DNA from 2 places in the Peribacillus sp. V2I11 genome. Region 2 is predicted to be linked to the other one. Evidence: a T-box and tRNA genes for the amino acid it is inferred to sense, from the RefSeq annotation. Region 2 holds a T-box; the other holds one or more tRNA genes.
The links. A T-box is a leader RNA that pairs with one kind of tRNA and senses whether it is charged. The one in region 2 lies ahead of tyrS (tyrosine--tRNA ligase), so its partner is inferred to be a tRNA-Tyr.
Positions count from the first base shown of each region.

Region 1: it encodes a tRNA-Tyr, which carries the amino acid that the T-box ahead of tyrS (tyrosine--tRNA ligase) is inferred to sense. The anticodon was not compared.

Region 1 covers NZ_JAUSYW010000001.1:1,477,929-1,484,634, reverse strand. Annotated here, with positions in the region: rRNA gene QFZ73_RS07225 (23S ribosomal RNA) at 1-1,613, shown strand, start outside; rRNA gene rrf (5S ribosomal RNA) at 1,736-1,851, shown strand; tRNA gene QFZ73_RS07215 (tRNA-Asn) at 1,861-1,935, shown strand; tRNA gene QFZ73_RS07210 (tRNA-Ser) at 1,941-2,032, shown strand; tRNA gene QFZ73_RS07205 (tRNA-Glu) at 2,042-2,116, shown strand; tRNA gene QFZ73_RS07200 (tRNA-Val) at 2,132-2,207, shown strand; tRNA gene QFZ73_RS07195 (tRNA-Met) at 2,286-2,359, shown strand; tRNA gene QFZ73_RS07190 (tRNA-Asp) at 2,365-2,440, shown strand; tRNA gene QFZ73_RS07185 (tRNA-Phe) at 2,453-2,528, shown strand; tRNA gene QFZ73_RS07180 (tRNA-Thr) at 2,536-2,611, shown strand; tRNA gene QFZ73_RS07175 (tRNA-Tyr) at 2,628-2,711, shown strand; tRNA gene QFZ73_RS07170 (tRNA-Trp) at 2,722-2,795, shown strand; tRNA gene QFZ73_RS07165 (tRNA-His) at 2,813-2,888, shown strand; tRNA gene QFZ73_RS07160 (tRNA-Gln) at 2,924-2,998, shown strand; tRNA gene QFZ73_RS07155 (tRNA-Gly) at 3,002-3,076, shown strand; tRNA gene QFZ73_RS07150 (tRNA-Cys) at 3,085-3,158, shown strand; tRNA gene QFZ73_RS07145 (tRNA-Leu) at 3,167-3,247, shown strand; gene QFZ73_RS07140 (hypothetical protein) at 3,667-3,957, opposite strand; gene QFZ73_RS28890 (matrixin family metalloprotease) at 5,300-5,686, shown strand; gene QFZ73_RS07135 (hypothetical protein) at 5,701-6,492, shown strand.
Region 2 covers NZ_JAUSYW010000001.1:3,771,305-3,778,010, forward strand. Annotated here, with positions in the region: gene QFZ73_RS18445 (transglycosylase domain-containing protein) at 1-1,440, opposite strand, end outside; T-box leader at 1,590-1,808, shown strand; gene tyrS (tyrosine--tRNA ligase) at 1,875-3,131, shown strand; gene rpsD (30S ribosomal protein S4) at 3,228-3,830, opposite strand; gene QFZ73_RS18460 (GAF domain-containing protein) at 4,380-4,859, opposite strand; gene refZ (forespore capture DNA-binding protein RefZ) at 5,014-5,670, shown strand; gene hisJ (histidinol-phosphatase HisJ) at 5,672-6,475, opposite strand; gene ezrA (septation ring formation regulator EzrA) at 6,644-6,706, shown strand, end outside.

The DNA of each region.
Region 1 (6,706 bases), 2.3 Mb from region 2:
AGGGTGAGAATCCCTTCCACCGAATGCCTAAGGTTTCCTGAGGAAGGCTCGTCCGCTCAGGGTTAGTCGGGACCTAAGCCGAGGCCGAAAGGCGTAGGCGATGGACAACAGGTTGATATTCCTGTACCACCTATACATCGTTTGAACGATGGGGGGACGCAGAAGGATAGGGTAAGCGCGCTGTTGGATATGCGCGTCCAAGCAGTTAGGCCGGAAACGAGGCAAATCCCGTTTCCATTAAGGCGGAGCTGTGATGGCGAGGGAAATATAGTACCGAAGTTCCTGATTCCACGCTGCCAAGAAAAGCCTCTAGTGAGATGTAAGGTGCCCGTACCGCAAACCGACACAGGTAGGCGAGGAGAGAATCCTAAGGTGTGCGAGAGAACTCTCGTTAAGGAACTCGGCAAAATGACCCCGTAACTTCGGGAGAAGGGGTGCTTTTTAGGGTGAATAGCCCAGAAAAGCCGCAGTGAATAGGCCCAGGCGACTGTTTAGCAAAAACACAGGTCTCTGCGAAGCCGCAAGGCGAAGTATAGGGGCTGACACCTGCCCGGTGCTGGAAGGTTAAGGGGAGAGGTTAGCGCAAGCGAAGCTTTGAACCGAAGCCCCAGTAAACGGCGGCCGTAACTATAACGGTCCTAAGGTAGCGAAATTCCTTGTCGGGTAAGTTCCGACCCGCACGAAAGGTGTAACGATCTGGGCACTGTCTCAACGAGAGACTCGGTGAAATTATAGTACCTGTGAAGATGCAGGTTACCCGCGACAGGACGGAAAGACCCCGTGGAGCTTTACTGCAGCCTGATATTGAATTTTGGTACAGCTTGTACAGGATAGGTAGGAGCCTGAGAAGCCGGAGCGCTAGCTTCGGTGGAGGCGTTGGTGGGATACTACCCTGGCTGTATTGAAATTCTAACCCGCGCCCCTCATCGGGGTGGGAGACAGTGTCAGGTGGGCAGTTTGACTGGGGCGGTCGCCTCCTAAAGAGTAACGGAGGCGCCCAAAGGTTCCCTCAGAATGGTTGGAAATCATTCGTAGAGTGTAAAGGCACAAGGGAGCTTGACTGCGAGACCTACAAGTCGAGCAGGGACGAAAGTCGGGCTTAGTGATCCGGTGGTTCCGCATGGAAGGGCCATCGCTCAACGGATAAAAGCTACCCCGGGGATAACAGGCTTATCTCCCCCAAGAGTCCACATCGACGGGGAGGTTTGGCACCTCGATGTCGGCTCATCGCATCCTGGGGCTGTAGTCGGTCCCAAGGGTTGGGCTGTTCGCCCATTAAAGCGGTACGCGAGCTGGGTTCAGAACGTCGTGAGACAGTTCGGTCCCTATCCGTCGCGGGCGCAGGAAATTTGAGAGGAGCTGTCCTTAGTACGAGAGGACCGGGATGGACGCACCGCTGGTGTACCAGTTGTCTTGCCAAAGGCATAGCTGGGTAGCTACGTGCGGACGGGATAAGTGCTGAAAGCATCTAAGCATGAAGCCCCCCTCAAGATGAGATTTCCCATGGCGCAAGCTAGTAAGATCCCTGAAAGATGATCAGGTTGATAGGTCAGAGGTGGAAGCGTGGCGACATGTGGAGCTGACTGATACTAATAGATCGAGGACTTAACCAACGCTTTTTAAAAAATGAAATACCTTCTTCTTATTATCTAGTTTTGAAGGAATGAAAATTTCTTCTTGCATTTTTTCGAAAAGATGTTACAATAATATATGTCTTGAAAAAATGTTAACAATGTTTGGTGACGATAGCGAAGAGGTCACACCCGTTCCCATTCCGAACACGGCAGTTAAGCTCTTCAGCGCCGATGGTAGTTGGGGGTTTCCCCCTGTGAGAGTAGGACGTCGCCAAGCTTATATTGTTCCGCAGTAGCTCAGTGGTAGAGCATTCGGCTGTTAACCGAACGGTCGTAGGTTCGAGTCCTACCTGCGGAGCCATTATTGGAGAGCTGTCCGAGTGGCCGAAGGAGCACGATTGGAAATCGTGTAGACGGGTAACCCTGTCTCAAGGGTTCAAATCCCTTGCTCTCCGCCATTTATACCTGGCCCGTTGGTCAAGCGGTTAAGACACCGCCCTTTCACGGCGGTAACACGGGTTCGAATCCCGTACGGGTCACCATTTAGTCAACATATTGGAGGATTAGCTCAGCTGGGAGAGCATCTGCCTTACAAGCAGAGGGTCGGCGGTTCGATCCCGTCATCCTCCACCATTTCTTAACGAGATCAAGTTGTTTCTGCTGAAACGCTCAACACGAAAACTTGATGCATAATAGCAACATTATTACCGTCGCGGGGTGGAGCAGTCCGGTAGCTCGTCGGGCTCATAACCCGAAGGTCGCAGGTTCAAATCCTGTCCCCGCAATCTATGGTCCCGTGGTGTAGCGGTTAACATGCCTGCCTGTCACGCAGGAGATCGCGGGTTCGATTCCCGTCGGGACCGCCATTTTTATTGCTTGGCTCAGTAGCTCAGTCGGTAGAGCAAAGGACTGAAAATCCTTGTGTCGGCGGTTCGATTCCGTCCTGAGCCACCATAGTAGTGCCGGTGTAGCTCAACTGGTAGAGCAACTGACTTGTAATCAGTAGGTTGGGGGTTCAAGTCCTCTTGCCGGCACCATGTTTCATCCATATGCGGAGGGGTAGCGAAGTGGCTAAACGCGGCGGACTGTAAATCCGCTCCTTCGGGTTCGGCAGTTCGAATCTGCCCCCCTCCACCATATTTCTTACAGGGGTATAGTTTAAAGGTAGAACAGAGGTCTCCAAAACCTCCAGTGTGGGTTCGAGTCCTACTACCCCTGCCAATTTCAATCCTATAATGGCGATTGTGGCGAAGTGGTTAACGCACCTGATTGTGGTTCAGGCATTCGTGGGTTCGATTCCCATCAGTCGCCCCATTTAATAAAACATGGTATAATGAATACAACGTTAATGGGCTATAGCCAAGCGGTAAGGCAACGGATTTTGATTCCGTCATGCGAAGGTTCGATCCCTTCTAGCCCAGCCATATGCGAAAGTAGTTCAGTGGTAGAATACAACCTTGCCAAGGTTGGGGTCGCGGGTTCGAATCCCGTCTTTCGCTCCAAAAACGTTGGCGGCATAGCCAAGCGGTAAGGCAGAGGTCTGCAAAACCTTTACCACCGGTTCGATTCCGGTTGCCGCCTCCAACATACATGCCGGTGTGGCGGAATTGGCAGACGCGCACGACTCAAAATCGTGTTCCTCTGGAGTGCCGGTTCGACCCCGGCCACCGGTATCATCAATAGCGAAGAATCGCTATTACAAAAAGCTTCACACTTAATTGTGTGAAGCTTTTTTGTGTTTATGACGTATTACAAAATATGTACAAAAAATGTGCGGGGGTATTGTGCAATGATTTTTCATCACTCAAGAATGAAGGAGAATTGAAACCAAGGAGCATACAATCCCGAATCAAACATTATTAAAGGTGTTAGGATATCATTTCACTTTCAATCTACACTATGACATACGTCTATGGAAGATACGAAACGATACATGAAGTTATTGGCCTCTGGGGAGAGGCATAATAAATATTCTCCATTAAAACAATAAGCAATAGTTTAGAGAACGTTCGTTCTTACGGTGGAAATGAAAAACGAATGGGTCAAAGAGCATTAACTCTCCCATTCGTTCCAAAAATAATGATTGCCCATTTCAGATTTCAATATTCATAGCATTTAGTTCTGCTTCCGTATAGCCAGCAGCGGATAGTGCGATTTCAATTTCTTCAGCAGCCTTATAATCAAATAATTTAAATTTAGACATTAAAGCGAAAGCATTTTGATCTTCAATTGCCAAGGCAACAGCTTCCACGTCTTGTAGTAACTTCAGGTCTTCAATGTAGAATTGAGCGGTTCTCATCGCTAAATACTCATTCAGTGTAGTTGAACTGTAGAAAAGTCTTGTTAAAGTGGCGATTGCGTTAGGAACGAAAATCTTATTCATAATTACCCCTCCACTATTCTTAATTTTCTGTCATTTTAATTACTACAAGTATGAGTCACCATATAAATGTTGTCAATCTTTATCTGTTGAGCATTTTTTTCACCAGAGAATGTATGTCTGTACTCAAATTGAGTAAATAGAAAACAGGTGACTTTGCCAAAGGCAAAATATCGCACCAAAGCGCACCAAGTAAGCGAAGGAACGGTTGCTGAGTTTATGAAGCGACCCAAAAGAAACATACAGAAAAGAGTCATGTTGATTCAAGCCCGGTTGCACGCACATACAAAAAAAAGACCCCTGCTTATAAGGCAAGGGCCTTAGGCTCGATCATAACAAGTTGGATAGAAGAGATACTTTTTATATAATGCATTTACCTCTTTATTCCGATGTTCCCCGATTTCATTTCTTAGCTGGCCTTCCATACATTTCATTAATGTTTTTGACTCCACTTACTTTTTTTATTAGAAAAAACCTTTTAATTTATCTGCTAGTTTTTTTTGTCTGTCTAGGAACAAATGCCCGTGCGTATCAATAGTTGTTGTAATACTTGAATGACCAAACCGTTCTTTAATGACAGTGATATCTCCTCCAAACTCAATTAGAGAGCAGGGTGAGAATGTCTGAAATCATGTAATCGTATAGGTTCTAATCCAGCTCGCTTGCAAATGGTAGGAATGCGTTTAGTAAATTGGTTTCTCGTAGGTGTTACTTCCCTAAAATCTTCATGTTGACTATTAATAAATTTTTAAAATTCTTTTGGAGTCCAAAAATTCTTTTTTTCTTTTCTACTCACAACTTAGGTAATGTATCACAAGGATTTTTTTGGATTATTCCTTCATCAATTGCAACATTAGTGGAGTTAGATATTTCTTCTAAAATAGTGTTAATAAATAATATTCTTTATTTTCATAATTTATAGAAAAAGATGAATCGGTACAAACTATAGATAGGTATATAATAAAAATGGGTATTTTTTCAAAAAAAGCAAGGTGCGGGAAGGTAGCTTTAAGTTATCCGAAAAAACGTTGAAGGTTAACTAGTATCTTACTAATTTAAAGGTGTATTCAATTTAAACTGAAATAAAGTAGGAAGAAATCGAATACTTTATATGTTAAATAATCAGTGGAATTCACAAAAATATGAAAGTGGTTAATGGGAATTGGCTTATTATTAAGTATTATTCTAGTTTTTCTGATTCCAGTTAATGCTCATGCATATACTACATACAATGGCCACAAAATGTCTTCAGGAATTGGAAACTATGGTAAAAGTACAAAGTATTATTGGGTAGATTCATCCGCAAGCACTTATTCTACAAAAATAGCAAACATTTGATAGGTGGATATATTCAACAAAATATGCTGGTATTACAACACCAGCATCCTATAGGAAGACAACAAATAAAAGTGCCAGTACTATTGATTTTTATCGTGTCAACTCTCTTTCGGGAACAAATGTTATTGGAAAAACTATTTTTTATGTTAACCAAACAAATGTTAATGTTTCAGCACAAGACTGGTATTGGTCAAAAATCCAATTATCTAAAAGTTTAATGACTTCTTTACCTAAATATCAACAAGCAACTATTAGTCATGAAATCGGACATGCTTTTGGTTTAAATCACACGAATAATCAGTTAATGGATGCAACTATAAGTGATGCTTATAGCTTAGGAATCCAATATCCTAGAAAAGATGAATACAATGGCATCAACTATCTTTATAAATAATAGGGGGAAGAAAAATGAATAAGATAAAATTTTTATTCGTTTGTTTGTTATCATTTTCTGTTCTAACTGCATGTAATGGTGCAACTGAAGAATCTCAAAATAAGGGACAAGATAAATCTGTGGTAACAGCTGAAGACGATAAGTCTAATGATTCTACTAAAAAAGAAGTTGTTGCAGATAATGAAAATGTTTCTATGGACAATGTAACAGTTATAGAATCTGAACTTGCCTTTGCTTTTGATTATGAAGATGTTGAACAGTTAAGAGAGGATTCAGAATTAGCTGTTGAAGGATTAGTTATGTCTACTGAGAATTATGTATATATGGATGAAGAAACTGGAGAGGGTGAACCCTTTACAAAACTATCCTTTAAAATTAATAAAGTTTTAAACGGAGATTCAAGTTTAGAAGGAAAAGAGATAACAGTATTAGAGCAAGGTGGATATATTACTGCTAAACAAAGCGGGATGGGAGAAAAGTTTCCAGATTTAACAGAAGAGGAATTAAATGAGACCTTTTTTATCATACCTGATGGACATAGACCATCTGTAAAGGGTGATGAATTAGTTGCCTTTTTAACTAGTCAGACAGATGGTTTTGAAACTGGATTTGATTTTTACATATTTATTGGGGTATACCAATCAAAATTTGAATACGATGAAGATAGTGAAGAGTATGCAAGGCCTTCTGAGGATTTCGACGAATTGATAGGAGAAGCAGAAACACAAAAGGAAAAGGAAGTTATTGAAGAAGAGATACAAATAGAAGAGGACCTTAATACTGAAGTAACTAAATTAGTGAAATGAATTAAATTTAACTTTTCTTTATATGGGTGTGAATTGAAATATTAAGTTTGAACCATGGCTACATTTTGGACTCCATATCATTTTAATTTTCTTGTTTAAAACAAACGAAAACTATCAAACTATCAAAATATCATAAAATAAAGGGTTTTAATGATAGAAATTTATTAAAATAATTATAACAGACTTAAAATCGTGTTCCTCTGAGTGCCGGTTC
Region 2 (6,706 bases):
GTTGGCCGATACGCTTCCGGGTGAGATCTTTCCTAACTCGATCCCTGGTCCATATACGAGCAGCGGCTTCATCGTTGATCCATTCGATCGCAGTGATGCGGTTGCATGGTTCGTCTGCTCCCGCTTGAAATCACGGCCCCCTACGAAACTGATGATTTTTCCTGTTTTATTTTCGATTAGAATGGCCCCGGCTTCAACGGGCTCACTTACCGTTTTCATTTCTTTCGTATCCGGATCGACGACCTGTGCCGTTTTATCGTAGCCGTAATTCGGATAGTTTTTCGTTACTTCCTGCATCTTGTCATAAATCTTTTTATTGATTGTCGTATAAATCTGATAGCCGTTTTGACGCAGCTTACGGTCGGCAAGTGCTAGATATTGATCTTTTAAATCATCATTCTTTAAATCTTTCTCTTCATATCCATCTTCTTTTGCGAGACTGACAGATAGGATTTCGATGGAGCGTTTTTCGATTTCATAGGTGAGCCATGGATATTTCTCGGATGGCATCTCCGTTTTACCGATAAAGTCTTTTGTTATATCGTATGCGTTTGCTTTATCATATTCTTCTTTTGTTATGTATCCGTTACTATGCATCCGCTTTAAAACGGTTTTCATCCGGTTGATGCCGGGCTCTTGATTTTCTTTCAGTTTTCCTTTCTGGGTATATGGTGTATAACCGAAAGGGCTTTGTGGCAATCCAGCGATAAAGGCTGATTGGGGCAGTGTCAGATCTTTGGCCTCCACGCCAAAAATACCTTCAGCGGCGGACTCGACACCAGCGATGTTACGGCCTGAAGAGTTTCGTCCCAAAGTGGAGACGTTTAAGTAGGTTTCCAAAATCTCTTCTTTTTCAAAGAACTTTTCGACCCGGAGCGCAAGAAGGATTTCTTTTGCTTTCCGTTCAAATGATACTTCGTTGGTCAGGACCTGGTTTTTAATGAGCTGCTGTGTTAATGTACTTCCTCCCGATTGGACGGTTGCATTCGAAAATTCCTGGTAAACGGCACGCAGGATGGCTTTCGGGACAACCCCGTCATGCTCATAAAAATATTCATCCTCTGTAGCGATGACTGCATTTTTTAGATGCTCGGAAACTTTATCGATGGACACTTCTTCACGCTCAAGGTCACTCTTAAGCTTGCCCAAGTATACGTTATCAGCAAAGTATACTTCAGAGGTCTCTTCATAATTGTAAATGTCTTTTTTCAAATCTTCTTTTGAGCGTACCGGCTCATCATTGACGAGGGCAGCGAAATAGCCGGCCCCGACGCCGCCGGCGAATGAGAATCCTAGAATCCCGACAATAATGAGGATCAGCGTTAAATTCCAAATGACTTGGTATGTAACGCGCGCGTTCTTTTGTGTTTTTTCATTTTGAAAAAAACGGGTCAGCTGCTTCCAGACTGTTAGAAATCTATCTTTTTGATTATTATTCATCGTATCATACCCCCTGAAATCACATATATTATAGCATATAACAGATAGGGGAAAGGGCATCTTTCTTATTTTTCTAGAATCTGTAAGGGTGATGTTGACAATGATTCTTATGTATGATAAAAGTTTATTAACAATAATAAAATGATTAAATGATCGCGATGATAGGATCCAGTAGTCAGACTATCCCTGTTTCAGAGAGCCGGTGGTTAGTGGAAACCGGTACAAATGGTATGATGAATTACTTCCTTGAGCATTTGCTGTGAAATGTGATTAGTAGCAGGAAACGGTTGACGGCCGTTATTCGTCTTGAGCGGAGGGCATATTATGTCCTCAAGTTGGGTGGTACCGCGAATTCATTCGTCCCTTCATATTTATGAAGGGGCGTTTTTGTGTGCTTTTTGCGGTTTTTTTCTAAGATGGAGGAGGAATTTTTAATGGAATTGCTTAAAGACCTCGAGTGGAGAGGGATTATTTATCAACAAACGGATGAAGAGGGTTTTAAGGACCTTTTAGAAAAAGAGAAAATTTCTTTATACTGTGGTGTAGATCCAACTGCGGATAGTATGCACATCGGACATCTTTTGCCATTCTTGACATTGCGCCGTTTCCAGCAGCACGGTCATCGTCCCCTTGTGCTGGTAGGCGGTGCGACTGGACTTATCGGTGATCCAAGCGGTAAAAAAGAGGAACGCCAGCTGCAAACGCTGGAAAAAGTGCTTTATAATGCAGACTGCATAAAAGGGCAGCTATCCCATATCTTTGAATTCGACGGTGAAAATGGTGCGGTCATGGTCAATAACTATGACTGGATAGGCAAAATCGATATGGTTACGTTCCTGCGTGATTACGGGAAATACATCGGCATTAACTACATGCTGGCAAAAGATACGGTTGCTTCCCGCTTGGATACGGGAATTTCCTTCACTGAATTTGCGTACACGATCTTACAAGGAATTGATTTCGGTCATTTATACAGCAATTACGACTGTAAATTGCAAATAGGCGGCAGTGATCAATGGGGCAACATTACGACCGGCCTTGAAATGATCAGGAAATCCAATGACGAGAGTGCTAAAGCATTCGGTATGACGATCCCGCTCGTGACGAAAGCGGATGGAACGAAATTCGGTAAAACGGAAGGCGGAGCGATTTGGCTTGACCCGGAAAAGACGACTCCGTATGAATTTTACCAATTCTGGATCAATACAGCCGATGCTGATGTCGTGAAATACCTGAAATTCTTCACATTCCTATCTCGTGAAGTGATTGAAGAGTTAGAGCAATCCGTACAGTCCGAACCGCATTTGCGTAAAGCGCAAAAAGCTTTAGGGGAAGAAATGACCCGATTGATTCATGGTCAGGAAGCTCTTGACCAAGCAATCAAAATCTCTGCCGCCCTATTCAGCGGTGAAGTGAAGAATTTAAGTGCAGCGGAAATCAAATTGGGCTTTAAAGATGTCCCTAGCTTCGAACGTGAAAGCAAGGAGGATATCAGTTTGGTCGATTTGATCGTTGAAGCGAAAATTTCGCCATCAAAGCGTCAAGCCCGTGAAGATATTCAGAATGGGGCAATCTCCATAAATGGGGAGAAAGTGACTGATCTGCAATATATAGTGACGGAAGCTGCCAAGATTGAAGGGGAGTTCATCCTCGTTCGTCGCGGCAAGAAGAAATACACATTAGTGAAATGATCGTTCAAAGCCCGGCTGAATCCCAGCCGGGCTTTGTCATGCAAGGGTGTTTAGGTGCAAAAAAAACCCCATCCAAGGATGGGGTTTTTGAAGTTATTAACGAGAGTAGAACTCAACGATAAGAGCTTCGTTAATTTCAGCAGGCAATTCAGAACGTTCTGGTAAACGAGTGAAAGTACCTTCTAATTTCTCAGCATCGAAAGTAAGGAAATCAGGAACGAAGTTAGTTGCTTCAACTGATTCTTTGATGATTGAGAAGTTACGTGATTTTTCACGAACTGCGATTGTTTGTCCAAGAGACACTTTGTAAGATGGAATGTCTACGCGGCTTCCGTCTACAGTGATGTGACCGTGGTTAACAAGTTGACGTGCTTGACGACGTGTACGAGCTAAACCAAGACGGTAAACTAGGTTGTCAAGACGTGATTCAAGAAGAATCATGAAGTTTTCACCATGAACACCTTTAAGTTTGCCAGCGCGGTCGAACATTGAACGGAATTGACGTTCAGTGATTCCGTACATGTGACGAAGTTTTTGTTTCTCTTGTAGTTGCATTCCGTATTCAGAAATTTTTCTACGTTGGTTAGGACCATGTTGTCCTGGAGCATAAGGGCGTTTTTCTAATTCTTTACCAGTACCTGTTAGGGAAATTCCTAAACGGCGGGATAGTTTCCAGCTTGGGCCAGTATAACGAGCCATAGGATGACTCCTCCTTTAAATGTTTTTATTTTGGTAAAATAAAAACCGTGTGAATGTACGATCATGACCATTTTGTTTTCATGTACCTTCGCCCTAGCAGCAGAGAGTTACGAGATACACCTCTGTATTGAGGAACAAAATGAGAACATAAAGGCTGTCACATAGGCTGCAATATTTTACACAAGGAGTATTGTATAATATTCTGCTCAATGAGTCAAGGACAGTTGTGATTAATTAAGGAATAGATAAAGAGAATCGAAGCGAGGAAATACAATATATTTTAAAAATACAATTTTTAGGGGGGTTCTATTGTAAGCTTTAATGGATGGTTTCCGACATTTCTTGTGAGCCCCTGCCATGGGTGTGGTTCAATTCTGTTTCTTTTGCATCATTTCAAAGTGAAATATCAGAAGGTTCCCTAAAAATGTCAAAAGGGCTGATGAGGCGTAATATATTGCGAAGAATTCAGGAAAGGACCGGATACATGTACATGTATCCGGTCCTGGAATGGAAAAGGGAGCAGGCAAGGATTGCCGCTCCCTTTAAATTTTATAGATGGTTGGAAAGGATTTCAGCGAACTTCTCAAGTCCTTGCTGATCCATTTCATCAAAACGGTCCGTAACCGGGCTGTCGATATCGAGGACACCGTACAATTTTCCATCCTTCATGAGCGGTATGACAATTTCAGATCTTGATGCCGCATCGCAGGCGATATGTCCAGGGAATTGATGGACATCCTCTATGCGCAGGGTTTTTTCAGTTGCCGCTGAAGTTCCGCATACGCCCTTGCCCATTGGAATGCGGACACAGGCTGGAAGGCCCTGGAAGGGTCCCAGTATTAATTGGCCTTCTTCGTATAAATAAAAGCCGACCCAGTTAATCTCATCGAGGAACTGATTAAGTAAAGCTGCCGCATTGCCTAAATTTGCTATCCGATTCGTTTCATCTTCGATTAAGGCAAGCAGTTGTTTTTGGACCAGTTCATAGTTTTTTTCTTTTTTCCCTTGATACATTTCGACATTAAACAAAAGCGTTCACCTGTCTTCCGCATATTTTTACAGCACTTTCTAATCATGATGCTTTATTGTTGGGAAATTGTCGAGAACTTACTAAAGGATTCAGGCTCTTCCGTGAAGAAGTAGTCCACAAGACTTGTCTCAAAGAAAGCGAGGGATTGCCTGAATGAATCGCCAGACGCCAACGAAACAAGCCATTGTGGAAGCTGCCTTGCATTTATTTCATTTAAAAGGCTATCATGCTACATCCATACGGGATATTGCGAATAAAGCGAAAGTGAACGCTGCAAATATTGCCTACTATTTCAAGAATAAGCAGGGGTTGCTGGAATTCTGTTTCACTTCCTATTTAGAAGAATATATCCTGGTCCTTGATACGAACATGACACTGCTGGAACTTAAAGGCCCACAGCATTGCTTGATGAATCTTGTAAAGGAAATTCTCGCTTTCCAGAGGGAAAACTTCCTTGCTGCACGGTTCATATATGGGGAATCATCACTCGATTCCAATTTAAACCGCGAAATTCATTCGACTTATTTTACAAAGGAAAAGTCTTATTTTCAATATGTTTTGGAACAAGGAATCAAGAGCAGGAGTTTCCAGCAGGTCTCCGTACCCATGTATCTGCTGCAATTGAAGGGTTTATTGACGGCCCCTGTCCTGCATACCCATTATGCGATGGATGTGCTTCATGTCTTCCCGCAGGAAGCCTATTACACGAATATTTATGCCAATGAAGTCGGACGTTTTCTGCAAGATACCCTTTTCATTGCCGAAGACCTACAGCCACTGTTAGCCGGCCGGCCTGAAGTGTATACATGAGTTAACCGTTGAACCCTGCAATCAGTGCCTGATGGCCCTGACCCAAATCTTTAGCCTGATGGGCATCGGAACCGTAAATAAGCGGAATGCCGAGATCTAAAGCACGCTTTGCAAATCTTTCAGGAGGGTAGGGTTCACCGCATAGCGGCTTTACAAACCCGGCCCCATTATAATCCAGTTCATACCTTTGATCCTTGATCATATCGAGAACCTTGTAAACCCGCCCGTCAAAACTTGATGCCGGCGGATATCGATGCTGGAATTTATGGACAAGCGTAATATGCCCGATCCGTTTTGGTTTATAAATGCCTAAATCAGTTTCTATTGATCTTTCCAGTGTATCGTAATATTTGGCATACACCGATTCCACTGAACCTAGTTCATTGGCAATCTCACCAAACCCATTTTCGCTGAAATCGATGCAATGCCAGCTGTTTTGATGCTTGATGAAGTGGACGGAAAGTATACTATCATCAAGGAATTCTCCGATTTCGTCGAGGAATTCTTTTGTTTCTTTTTCATATCCCTCTATAAAGTCAACCTCCAGACCCGTTTTGATCAGGATTTTGTCTTTATAGCGTTCTTTCAGTACGCGGAGCTCTTGAAAGTAATCCAGGAGCAGGGCAGCGTCCATGCCGCTGTCTTTTTCAGGCGTAGGATCTTGAAAATCTCGTGGCAATGGAGCATGTTCCGTAAATGTGATTTCCTTTAATCCTAGCTCGATTCCCCGCGTAATATATTCATCGAATTTATCCGTAGAACCGTGAGGGCAAAACGGAGTGTGCACATGACCGTCAGCTTTCATAGTCCATCCCTCCCAAAAAATAGGTATTTGTAGCAATTTTCTACAAAAAAATCATTTTTCTCGTCAAAAATTATTGCTAACATGGTATCATAAAAGCATTAAATTTAACATTTTTAAAATTGATATATAAACGAGCAAGACTGTAAGGACTAGAACAGGGGGCTTACCATGGATTACATAATTGGGGTAATTGTATTAATTTTGATTTTCATCATTTGGGGTTATTTTTTC